DNA from 2 places in the Arthrobacter nitrophenolicus genome. Region 1 is predicted to be linked to the other one. Evidence: riboswitches for the same ligand, from Rfam matches in the RefSeq annotation. Region 1 holds a riboswitch; the other holds the start of a gene.
What was found. A riboswitch is a leader RNA that binds a small molecule or an ion and turns the genes downstream of it on or off. The one in region 1 is predicted to bind S-adenosylmethionine.
Positions count from the first base shown of each region.

Region 2: another riboswitch for S-adenosylmethionine. It lies ahead of ACJJV6_RS14720 (bifunctional o-acetylhomoserine/o-acetylserine sulfhydrylase); the one in region 1 lies ahead of ACJJV6_RS00445 (aminotransferase class V-fold PLP-dependent enzyme).

Region 1 covers NZ_CP174504.1:91,983-97,244, reverse strand. The annotation lists gene ACJJV6_RS00445 (aminotransferase class V-fold PLP-dependent enzyme) at 1-1,355, opposite strand, end outside; SAM riboswitch class IV at 1,394-1,507, opposite strand; gene hisN (histidinol-phosphatase) at 1,669-2,481, opposite strand; gene ACJJV6_RS00435 (ribosome small subunit-dependent GTPase A) at 2,530-3,645, opposite strand; gene aroA (3-phosphoshikimate 1-carboxyvinyltransferase) at 3,648-5,027, opposite strand; gene ACJJV6_RS00425 (DoxX family protein) at 5,034-5,262, opposite strand, start outside.
Region 2 covers NZ_CP174504.1:3,188,282-3,193,543, reverse strand. The annotation lists gene ACJJV6_RS14720 (bifunctional o-acetylhomoserine/o-acetylserine sulfhydrylase) at 105-1,430, opposite strand; SAM riboswitch class IV at 1,473-1,588, opposite strand; gene ACJJV6_RS14715 (VOC family protein) at 1,756-2,394, shown strand; gene ACJJV6_RS14710 (HNH endonuclease signature motif containing protein) at 2,707-4,863, shown strand; gene ACJJV6_RS14705 (CPBP family intramembrane glutamic endopeptidase) at 4,867-5,262, opposite strand, start outside.

The DNA of each region.
Region 1 (5,262 bases):
GTGCGGGTGTCGTTGGCGGGAACCCAGCGTCCGGCGTCCACCACGTAGTCCCAGCCGAGCCCGTCCCGGCGCAGCTTGGCGATCCCGGCCAGGAGCCGCTCGGCATCCTCCAGCCGGGAACCCACGCCGAAGCTGGCGCGGAGCGAACCGGAAGGCAGGCCCAGCCGCTTCAGCAGGGGGTGTGCGCAGAAGCGCCCGTCCCGGAGGCCCACGCCGTGCTCGGCCGAGAGGTACGCAGCCACCAGGCCGGCGTCGTAGCCCTCAACGGAGAAGTTGACTACACCGATGGTGTCCGTGTCCGGGTTGGTGTCCTTGAAGATCTGGTGCACCGTGACGCCGTCGATCTCCTGCAGGCCCTCCACCAGGAAGGAACGGATGGCGGACTCGTGCGCGTGCCAGCGTTCCTGGTCCAGGCCCGCGATGACCTGGGTGGCCTTGGCCAGCGTGGCGGCACCCAGGACGTTGGGGGAGCCGCCCTCGTGGCGGGCCGGTCCGGTTGCCCAGCTGACGCCGTCGAGCCTGGCTTCCTTGACGGCGCCGCCGCCGGCAAGGTGGGGGGTCCCGGCGTCGAGCCAGTCCGGCCTGCCCACCAGGACGCCGGCGCCGAAGGGCGCGTACAGCTTGTGGCCGGAGAAGGCGACGTAATCGACGTCGTCCGCGCTGATGTTGATGCGCCGGTGCGGCGCCAGCTGGGCCGCGTCCACCACGATGCGGGCCCCGTGCTGGTGGGCCAGGGCAGCAAGGGCTCGGACCGGCAGGATCTCGCCCGTGACGTTGGAGGCACCCGTGATGGCCAGCAGGCTGACGCCACCCTGTTCCAGTTCGGCGCGCACGGCGTCGATGGTGCCGGCGATGGTGTCGGCAGCAACGATGCTGCGGTGGGGAACGCCCTGCCACGGCAGGAGGTTGGCGTGGTGCTCGATGTCCAGGTACAGGACGTCGCCGGCGGGCCGGCCGTCGGTGAGGGGCAGGCAGCCGGCCAGCAGGTTGAGCGAGTCCGTGGTGTTCCGCGTGAAGATCACGGAGTCGTCCGGGCGGCCGCCCACGAAGTCGCGGACGATGCTGCGGGCGTTTTCGTAGACCGAGGTGCTGATCTGGGACGCGTAGCCGGCACCGCGGTGGACGCTGGCATAGAAGGGCAGGATCTCGTTCAGGTAGGCGGAGACCACCGAGAGGGCGGGGGCCGAAGCGCCATAGTCGAGGTTCGCGTAGCGGATGTGGCCGCCCGAAATCAGCGGTGCCTGGATTTCCGCTCCGGTGACGGCTGCAAGCGGACGGCCGGCCAGCGCCTGGCGCTCGTCGAAGACGGATTCGGCGGTAATGGCGGCGTTGGGGGAGACGGTGGCAGTTGTCACAGAGACCTCACTTCAAAACAGGACTCCGGTATCAAGGGAATCCGCGCTTGCCGCATCCGCTCCGGACCGGCCTGGTCGTCACCCGGGGCACCCCACCGCGAATGGAGGGTTGCCGGCCAGCAAACCGGGGTTTTGCGCTGGCACTCGTGACCTGGTTAAGAGCGTAGAACATGGGGCGGCCAGGACTGAAGCCGGCGCAATTGTTAAGGCTTTTGTTACGTGCGGATGGAAATCTCGCCTTTCGGCGAAGAACACGACGGCGGACACCTCCTTCCGGAGGTATCCGCCGTCGTTTGTTCGGTTGCCGGGGTCTTTAGAGCAGGTCGTCCAAACCCGGGTTCAGCCGCTGCAGCACTTCCGAGTGCAGGATGGAGTTGGTGGCCAGGGCGTTACCGCCGAAGGGGCCGTCCTCACCCTCCAACGAGGTGAAGCGTCCGCCGGCCTCCACCACGATCGGCACCAGGGCTGCCATGTCGTACAGGTTCAGCTCCGGCTCGCAGGCGATATCCACCGAGCCCTCGGCCACCATGCAGTAGGACCAGAAGTCGCCGTAGGCGCGGGTCCGCCACACCGACTCGGTGAGCCCCAGGAACTCGTCCAGGTTTCCCCGCTCCTTCCAGCCGGAGAGGCTTGAGTAGGACAGCGAAGCGTCGGACAGGCTGGAAACGTTGGAGACCCGGAGCCTGGTGGCCGCGGCGAGTGAACGCCCCATGTAGGCGCCCATGCCCTTGGCGGCCCACCACCGCTTGCCGAGGGCCGGGGCGCTGACGACGCCGACCACCGGCTCGCCCTCGTCGACGAGGGCGATCAGGGTGGCCCAGACAGGGACGCCGCGGACGAAGTTCTTGGTCCCGTCGATGGGGTCGATGATCCAGCGGCGCGAGCCGTGGCCGGTACTGCCGAACTCCTCACCCAGGACCGCGTCGCGCGGACGGGAGCGGGAGAGCTGGCCGCGGATGGCTTCCTCGGCGGCCTTGTCCGCGTCGGTGACCGGCGTCAGGTCGGGCTTGGTCTCCACGTGGAGGTCCAGTGCCTTGAAGCGGCTCATGGTCTGGTCATCCACGGAGTCGGCCAGGACATGGGCCAGGCGCAGGTCATCGTTGTAGCTCGAAGCGGGTTGGATCATGGTTCCAAACTACCGTCTGCAGGCAGTTCTGCTGGGAGATCGGCGTTGTCAGTTGACGCTGCCGAGCTCCTTTGCCTCCTGCGCTTCCTCCCGCGGATCCGCTCCGAGCAACCGGCGCAGCGAGGCCAGCCGCGCTTCTCCGGTGGGTCCGGCATGGCCCGCGGCGACCCATTCATCCAGGCCGCAGTTAACGGCAGTTGCCGTGTGCTTGCAGCCGCGTTCGCAGGCGTCGGTGCCGGGTGAGAGGTCGGGGAAGGACCGCAGGATCCGGTCCGGGTCCACATGCGCCAGGCCGAACGAACGGATGCCGGGGGTGTCGATGATCCAGCTGCCCGGCGGGGCGTCCACCAGCCGCAGGGCCAGGGCGGACGACGACGTGTGCCGGCCCCTGCCGGTGACCGCGTTGACGCCGCCGGTGGCCCGCTCGGCTCCCGTGAGCGCGTTGACCATTGTTGACTTGCCGACACCGGAGTGTCCGAGCATGACGGTGACCTTGCCGTCCAGGTAGGACCGGAGCGCGGCAACTGCCGCGCTGTCCAGCCGGGCGGACAGGCCGTCGTCGGAGCGGGCGTCGATGCCGGACGCCTGGGTGTCGGCGGTGCGGCTGATGATCACGGGAAGGTCGAGGTGCGTGTAGTTGGACAGGAGCTCCGCTGGATCCTTGACGTCCGCCTTGGTCACGAGCAGGACCGGGTCGATGCCGGCGTCGTAGGCCGCCACCAGTGCGCGGTCGATGAAGCCCGTGCGGGGTTCCGGGTTGGCGGCGGCCACCACGATCACCAGCTGGTCGGCATTGGCCACCACGGCCCGCTCCACCGGATCCGTGTCGTCGGCGCTGCGCCGCAGGAGGGTTTTGCGGTCCTGGATCCGCACCAGCCGGGCCAGGGTATCGGGGTCGCCGGAGACGTCCCCCACGAGGGAAACGAAGTCGCCCGCCACCACGGGGGAGCGGCGCAGTTCCCGGGCCCGGGCGGCGATAACCGTACGCTCGTTCGCGGAGTCCTCGCCCACCACGGCCGTGTATCGCCCCCGGTCAACGGTGATGATCCGACCGGTCACGGCGTCGTCGTGGCTGGGACGGTCCTTGGTGCGGGGCCTGGAACCCTTCTTGTTGGGCCGGATCCGGACGTCCGATTCGTCCCAGGAGTCAGTGCGCCTGGCCACCGCTAGCCTTCCGCCCCGGTGCGGGCCTCCTGCTGCGGGGCACCGCCCTGGGCGAGCATGTCCGCCCAGATCCGGGGGAACTCGGGCATGGTTTTCGCCGTGGTGGCGATGTCCTCCACCTGCACTCCTTCCACCGCCAGGCCCAGGATTGCCCCTGCAGTGGCCATGCGGTGGTCAGCGTAGCTGTGCACGACGCCGGCATGCAGCGGGGCGGGCCGGATCACCAGGCCGTCGCTGGTTTCCTCGGCATCACCGCCCAGGCGGTTGATTTCCGTGACCAGCGCGGCCAGCCGGTCCGTTTCGTGCCCGCGCAGGTGGGCGATCCCGGTGAGCCGGGACGGGCCCGACGCCAGCGCGCAGAGCGCCGCTACCGTGGGTGCCAGTTCGCTGGTGTCGGCGAAGTGGGCGCCCTTGATTTCCGGGCCGCCCGTGACCGTGAGGACGCCATCCTCCAGTGTCACTGTGGCGCCCATCTCGGTCAGGATGTTGCGCCACAGGTCACCCACCTGCTGGGTCTCCTCCGGCCAGCCGGGAATCCGGACAGTCCCGCCAGAAGCCAGCGCTGCCGCGAGGAAGGGACCGGCGTTGGAGAGGTCCTGCTCAATCCGCTGGTCGAAAGCGCGGATGGGACCAGGTTGGACAACCCAGTGGTTGGGCACCGAGTCGTCAACCTGGACCCCCGCCCCGCGGAGGACGGCGACCGTCATGTTGATGTGGTCCAGGCTGGGTACCGGCTTGCCCACGTGCTCAAGATGCAGGCCTTCCGTGAACCGTGCCCCCACCAGGAGGAGCGCCGAGACGAACTGGGAGGACGCGCTGGCATCGATCACCAGGTGCCCGCCACGGACCTCTCCGCTGCCTTCCACCACGAACGGAAGCGACGACGGCGTGCCCCCATCCTCGGCGGATACCGCCACCCCCAGTGCCCTCAGCGCCTCGATGATGGTTCCCATCGGACGCTTGCGTGCGTGCGGGTCGCCGTCGAACACGCTGGCGCCGTTTCGAAGCGCCGCGATGGGCGGAACGAAGCGCATGACCGTGCCGGCCAGGCCGCAGTCGATCCTGGTGAGCGGCTGCTCCGCGTCCTGCCCCAGCGGGATTACTTCGAGGTCCGGCCCGAATGCGCCGTCGCCCGGCACTTCCGTGATGGTGGCGCCCAGCTGGCGGAGCGCCTCGATCATCAGGGCCGAGTCGCGGGAGTGCAGGGGTGCACGCAGGCGTGACGGTCCGTCGGCCAGCGCCGCGAGGACGAGGTACCTGTTGGTCAGGGACTTCGAGCCGGGGACCGTGACGGTGGCGTCAACGGGCCGCGAGGCGAAGGGTGCGGGCCAGTGGGGGACAGGAGTTCCGGAATTGTCCCGGGTGGCGGCTGCAGCGGTCATGCGTGCTTATGCCCCCGTGGCCTGTTCAACGGCGCGGCGGACGGCCTTGTCCGCCTTGGCCAGCTTCTTGTTCGTGGTCCTCCGGGCGTCGGAGGCAAGGTGCGATGCGCCCTTGCGGGCATCGGCTGCCAGGTGCTCGGCGCGCCAGGCCAGGCCCGGCTTGCCGGCCGTGTCCACCGAGGCGAGCAGTGCCCCACCGCTCAGGGACAGGTTCTTCAGCAGCTGGTTGCGGCGC
Region 2 (5,262 bases), 1.1 Mb from region 1:
GGTTGTGACTTCCCCGGACGTGCGCACCCGGCCGGCCCCCGCCGTCGGGCGTTGCTCCCGGCCTTGCCTCCCGGACCGTGCGCTCAGCTCCCCGGGCCGTGCGCTCAGGCGCCTGAGGCCTCCTTTGCCGCGCGGAAGCCGGCCTCGAGGTCGGCGAGGATGTCGTCGATGTGCTCCAGGCCCACGGAGAGGCGGACCAGTCCCGGGGCGACGCCGGCCGCGGCCTGCTGCTCCGGGGACAGCTGGCTGTGCGTGGTCGACGCCGGGTGGATGACCAGCGAGCGGACGTCGCCGATGTTGGCAACGTGGGAGTGCAGTTCCAGGGCGTCCACGAACCGCTTGCCCGCCTCTGCGCCGCCGGCCAGGTTGAAGGCGACGATCGCGCCGGTGCCCCTGGGGCCGTACTTGCGGCCGCGCTCATACCAGGGGCTGGAGGGCAGCCCGGCGTAGGCGACGGATTCGACGTCGTCCCGTGCTTCCAGCCACCGCGCAACCTCCTGGGCGTTGGCCACATGGCGCTCCACGCGCAGGCTCAGGGTCTCCAGTCCCTGCGAGATCAGGAAGGCGTTGAAGGGCGAAACGGCCGAACCGAGGTCACGCAGGAGCTGGACCCGGGCCTTGAGGATGTAGGACAGGTTGGCTCCCAGTGCTCCGCCTTCCCCCAGGTCGCGGCCGTACACGAGGCCGTTGTAGGTGGGGTCCGGGGTGTTGAAGCCGGGAAAGCGTTCCGGGTCCTTGCTGAAGTCGAACTTGCCTGAATCGACGATGACGCCGGCGATCGCTGCGCCGTGGCCGCCCAGGTACTTGGTGGCCGAGTGGACCACGATGTCCGCGCCCCATTCCAGCGGCCGGATCAGGTACGGCGTGGACAGCGTGTTGTCCACGATCAGTGGTACGCCGGCCTCATGGGCGGTCCGGGAGACGCCTTCGATGTCCAGCACGTCCTGTCGCGGGTTGGACACCACCTCGGCAAAGAACAGCTTGGTGTTGGGCTGGACCGCCTCGCGCCAGTGGTCCAGGTTGTCCGGGTCCGCCACGAAGGTGACGGAGATGCCGAACTTCTTCAGGGTGTGGGCAAACAGGTTGTAGGTGCCGCCGTAAAGGCTGGGGCTGGCCACGATGTGGTCACCGGCCTCGGCGATGTTCAGGACGGCGAACGTCTCTGCCGCCTGCCCCGAGCTGAGGAGGAGCGCGGCGAGGCCCCCTTCAAGGCTGGCGATCCGCTGCTCCACGGCGTCCTGGGTCGGGTTGCCGATGCGCGTATAGATCGGGGCAAGCTCGGCGAGGGCGAAGCGGTTCGCGGCGCTCTCGGCGCTGGGAAAGACGAAGGAGGTGGTCTGGTAGATAGGCAGGGCGCGGGCGCCGGTGGCAGCATCCGGTTCCTGGCCGACGTGGATCTGGCGGGTTTCGAAGGACCATCCGTTGGACATTCAAGGCTCCTTTGACTGGGCCCGGCATGCTGGAAGCACCACGGGCCGCGCTTGCCATCCGGCCTTTTGCCGGACGGCCAGGTCCTCACCCGGGGCACCCCACCGCGGATGGAGGGTTGCCGGCCAGCGAGCCGGGGCTGTTGCTGGCACTCATGACCTGGGCCCAGTGTAGGAGTGCGCCCGGCCGGGCGGACACCATTGTGACGAACATGGTCCTGGGCCGCTTTCCGCCCGTGGAGCAGGTTTCGAGGGGTGCTGAAATCGAAAAATCCCAGTAAGGGTACCCTTAGCTGAGAGCCCGATCACAAAGTGCCAAGATGATGGCATGCGCATGGATCACGTCTCTTACGCCTGTGAACACGATGGCCTCGCGGCCACCACCGAACGTATTTCTTCTGCCCTCGGCGTTGAGGCAGTGAAGGGCGGGGTACACCCCCGGTTCGGTACCCGGAATATGATCATCCCGCTCGCGGGACACAAATACCTTGAGGTCGTGGAGGTCCTGGACCACCCGGCGTCGGACAAGGCTCCCTTTGGACAGGCCGTGCGGGCCCGCTCCGCAGCGGGCGGCGGCTGGATGGGCTGGTGCGTCGAAGTTGACGACCTTGCTCCCTTCGAGGAACGCCTGGGACGGGCCGCCGTCAATGGCAACCGCAAGTTCCCCGACGGCCGCGAGCTGGTGTGGAAGCAGATTGGAATCCTGGGCCTCATCGCCGATCCTCAGGTGCCCTACATGCTGAAGTGGGAGGGCGATCCGTCGCTCCACCCGTCTAACGCCTACGAGAGCAACATCAAGATGAGCTGCCTGACCATCGCCGGCTCGGCCTCCCGGGTTACCGAATGGCTGGGCGAGCCGGTGGAAAAGCCGCTGGAGGATGTTGCCGTTGAGTGGGTTGCCCCGCACGGTACGCCCGGCATCCTCTCAGTGACCTTCGAAACCCAAAACGGAGCGGTCACCATCTGACCTTCCCCTGACCGGGCATTTGGCCCGAGCGGGCTTCGGCCGCCATCAGGATGTGACAACGGCGTCACCTCCTGATGGCGGCCGAAGTTGTTTACCCCGCGGGTGTTGTTTTCCCGTGGCTTAGGTCTTTTGGCATCAGCCACTCAAAATGTCACACCCTCCCGCGATGATTCTTGTATGGGAAACGGCATGGGCAGCGGAGCTAAGAGGAAGGCGCTGTTTCCTGCCATCGCGGCTCCCGGCGCCGGGCAGGGAGAAGCATGCGGAACAGCTCCAGCGCAAATTGTCAGTGCCTCCCGCGATGATGTGGGTATGGGAAACGTCTCAGGGACAGCAGCGGCGATGGAAGGCTTTTATGCCACCGCGGCCGCGCTGAATGGGCTGTTCCTTGAGGAAGAAGCCTTGAAGACCGTGCATGCCAATAGAGATGCGGACGGAACCGGGGTTGATGTTCTCGGCCGACTGTATGAGCTTCGGTTGGAACGGCTTGGCCTGGAATCCAAGCTTGAGGCACAAACCACCGCACTCAAGGCCAGGGACGCTGCCCAGTGCCTTGACCTGCAGCAGGCCATGACCCCGCCCGATGCCTCCGCCCACGACCGCACGTTCACGGAAATATCAACAGTGGAAGAAATCGCCGGAGTCCTGACCATCAGCTCCGGAGCAGCAGGGGCATTCATCACCCAGTCCCGTCGGGTCTGCGCCCTCCCCTCGGTCTACGGGAACCTGTCTTCCGGGGCGTTGTCGTGGCAGGGCGCCAGGATCATCGCCGACGAAACCGAGGCCCTGGACCACCCCGCCGCCGTAGCCTTGGCGGACCACTTCCTGGACCCGGACGCGCCGAACCCGGCCCGCGGCTGCCCCGCCGCGAACCTTGTGCCGTCCCGGCTGCGGGCCAAGGTCCGCGCCTGGCGCGAACGCCACCACCCCGAATCCATCGAAAAACGCCACACCAAATCCGCAGCCGACCGGCGGGTCGAATTCACCCCCGACCGCGACGGCATGGCCTGGTTCGCGATCTATATGCGGGCAGACTGCGCGTTGGCGGCCTGGAACAAAACTACAGCCATCGCCCGCGGCCTCCAGGGCCCCAACGAAACCCGCACTCTTTCCCAAATCAGGGCCGATGAAGTCGCCCGACGCCTCCTCACCCCCGCCCAAGCCATAACTACCACCACAGACGCCAGCACCGGCACCGGCTCCGGCTCCGGCTCCGGCTCCGGTCCGAGCATGGCCTCCCCGGCCGGCGGCGGGGACACGGAAGGCACCGGTGGACAACGCGGCAGCCAACCCGGCACCATCAACGCTGCAGCCGGCGACGGCAACAGCCACCCCGGCACCGGCGATCAGGTTCAAGGCGCCGCGGAGGACCAGTTCCCTGATGAATTCCTCGGGCTCGCCACCCTCTTCGGATCCGACGAACCAGCAGCGGACCCCGGCATCCCGGACAGCACTCACCTCGAAACCAACGATCACATCGACGCAACCAGTAACCCCGGCACCAAAGACAACAGCACCGGCGACACCTGCAGCCAAGCGGGAACCAGCATCACCACCGCGTCCCCCGGCGCAACCAGCCCCGGAGCCGGGAAAGTCCCCACACCCCGCACCGACGTCCTCGTCACCGTCCCCGTGTTCGCCCTGCTCGGCCTAACTGACGAACCGGCCACCCTGGACGGCTACGGCCCAATCCCCGCGTCCATGGCCCGTAAACTCCTCGCCGACGGAGCAGAGTCCTTCACCCGCGTCCTCATCGACCCGCGCGACGGAGCACCCCTGGAAATCGGCCGCACCAGCTACCGGCTCACCAAAGCCATGAAACAAGCCCTGACCCTCCGCGACGGCAAATGCACCTTCCCCGGCTGCAACAACAACGCCTTGGACAACGAAGCCGACCACCTCCAGGCCTGGCAACACGGCGGAACAACCGGACTCAGCAACCTGGCACAACTCTGCCCGAAGCACCACCGCCTCAAACACAACAGCGGCTGGACACCCACCCAAGCAACGGAAACCGAACCACCCGGCTGGAAATCACCCACCGGCCGCCAATACTCCAGCGAACAACCTGACCGCAAACCAACCATCTGGCCGGACAACGTCCTGGTTCAGGAAATCAACACCGTGCCGCACCTAAAGGGACAAACTGGAGCAGATGACTCCCCCGCCGAGGCATGGTGCCCTCCGGAATGGCTGGAATCAGCACCACCCTGTGCCAAACCACCATGGGAAGAACCACCCTGGGAAGAACCGCCCTGTGAAGAACCGGGGGACGACAACCTCATCGACGCCGACGACATCGCACCCTACGACCCCGTATGGGACGACTTCTACGCCATGCCCATCGTCCTCCCACCGGACCCGGAAAAGGACCTGACCCTCAGCGGCTGGGCCTTTAGCGATTGGGCCCTCAGCGACCCTGCACTTAGCGGTCCGGCCCGGAGTGACTCAGCCCTGCTCCGTACGTAGCCGCTACCCCAGCCCCACGGCCCGGCCGAAGAGGCTGAAGCCGACAAATGCCACGATATCCAAAAGCGCGTGGGCAATAACAAGGGGCATAACCCGCTTGGTCCGGGTGTACAGCCAGGCAAACACGATGCCCATCACCACATTGCCGATAAAGGGACCGAAGCCCTGGTACAGGTGGTAGGTGCCGCGAAGGAGCGAACTCGCCGCGATCGACAGCGGAACGCTCCAGCCGAACTTGCCGAAACGGTTCATCAGGTACCCCACCACGATGACCTCCTCCACCACCGCATGCCGGAGGGCGGACAGGATGAGCACCGGCACGGTCCACCAGTAGGCATCCAGCGCACTGGGGATGATGGCGGTGGTGATGCCTAGGGCCCTGCCCGCGGCATAAAGGCC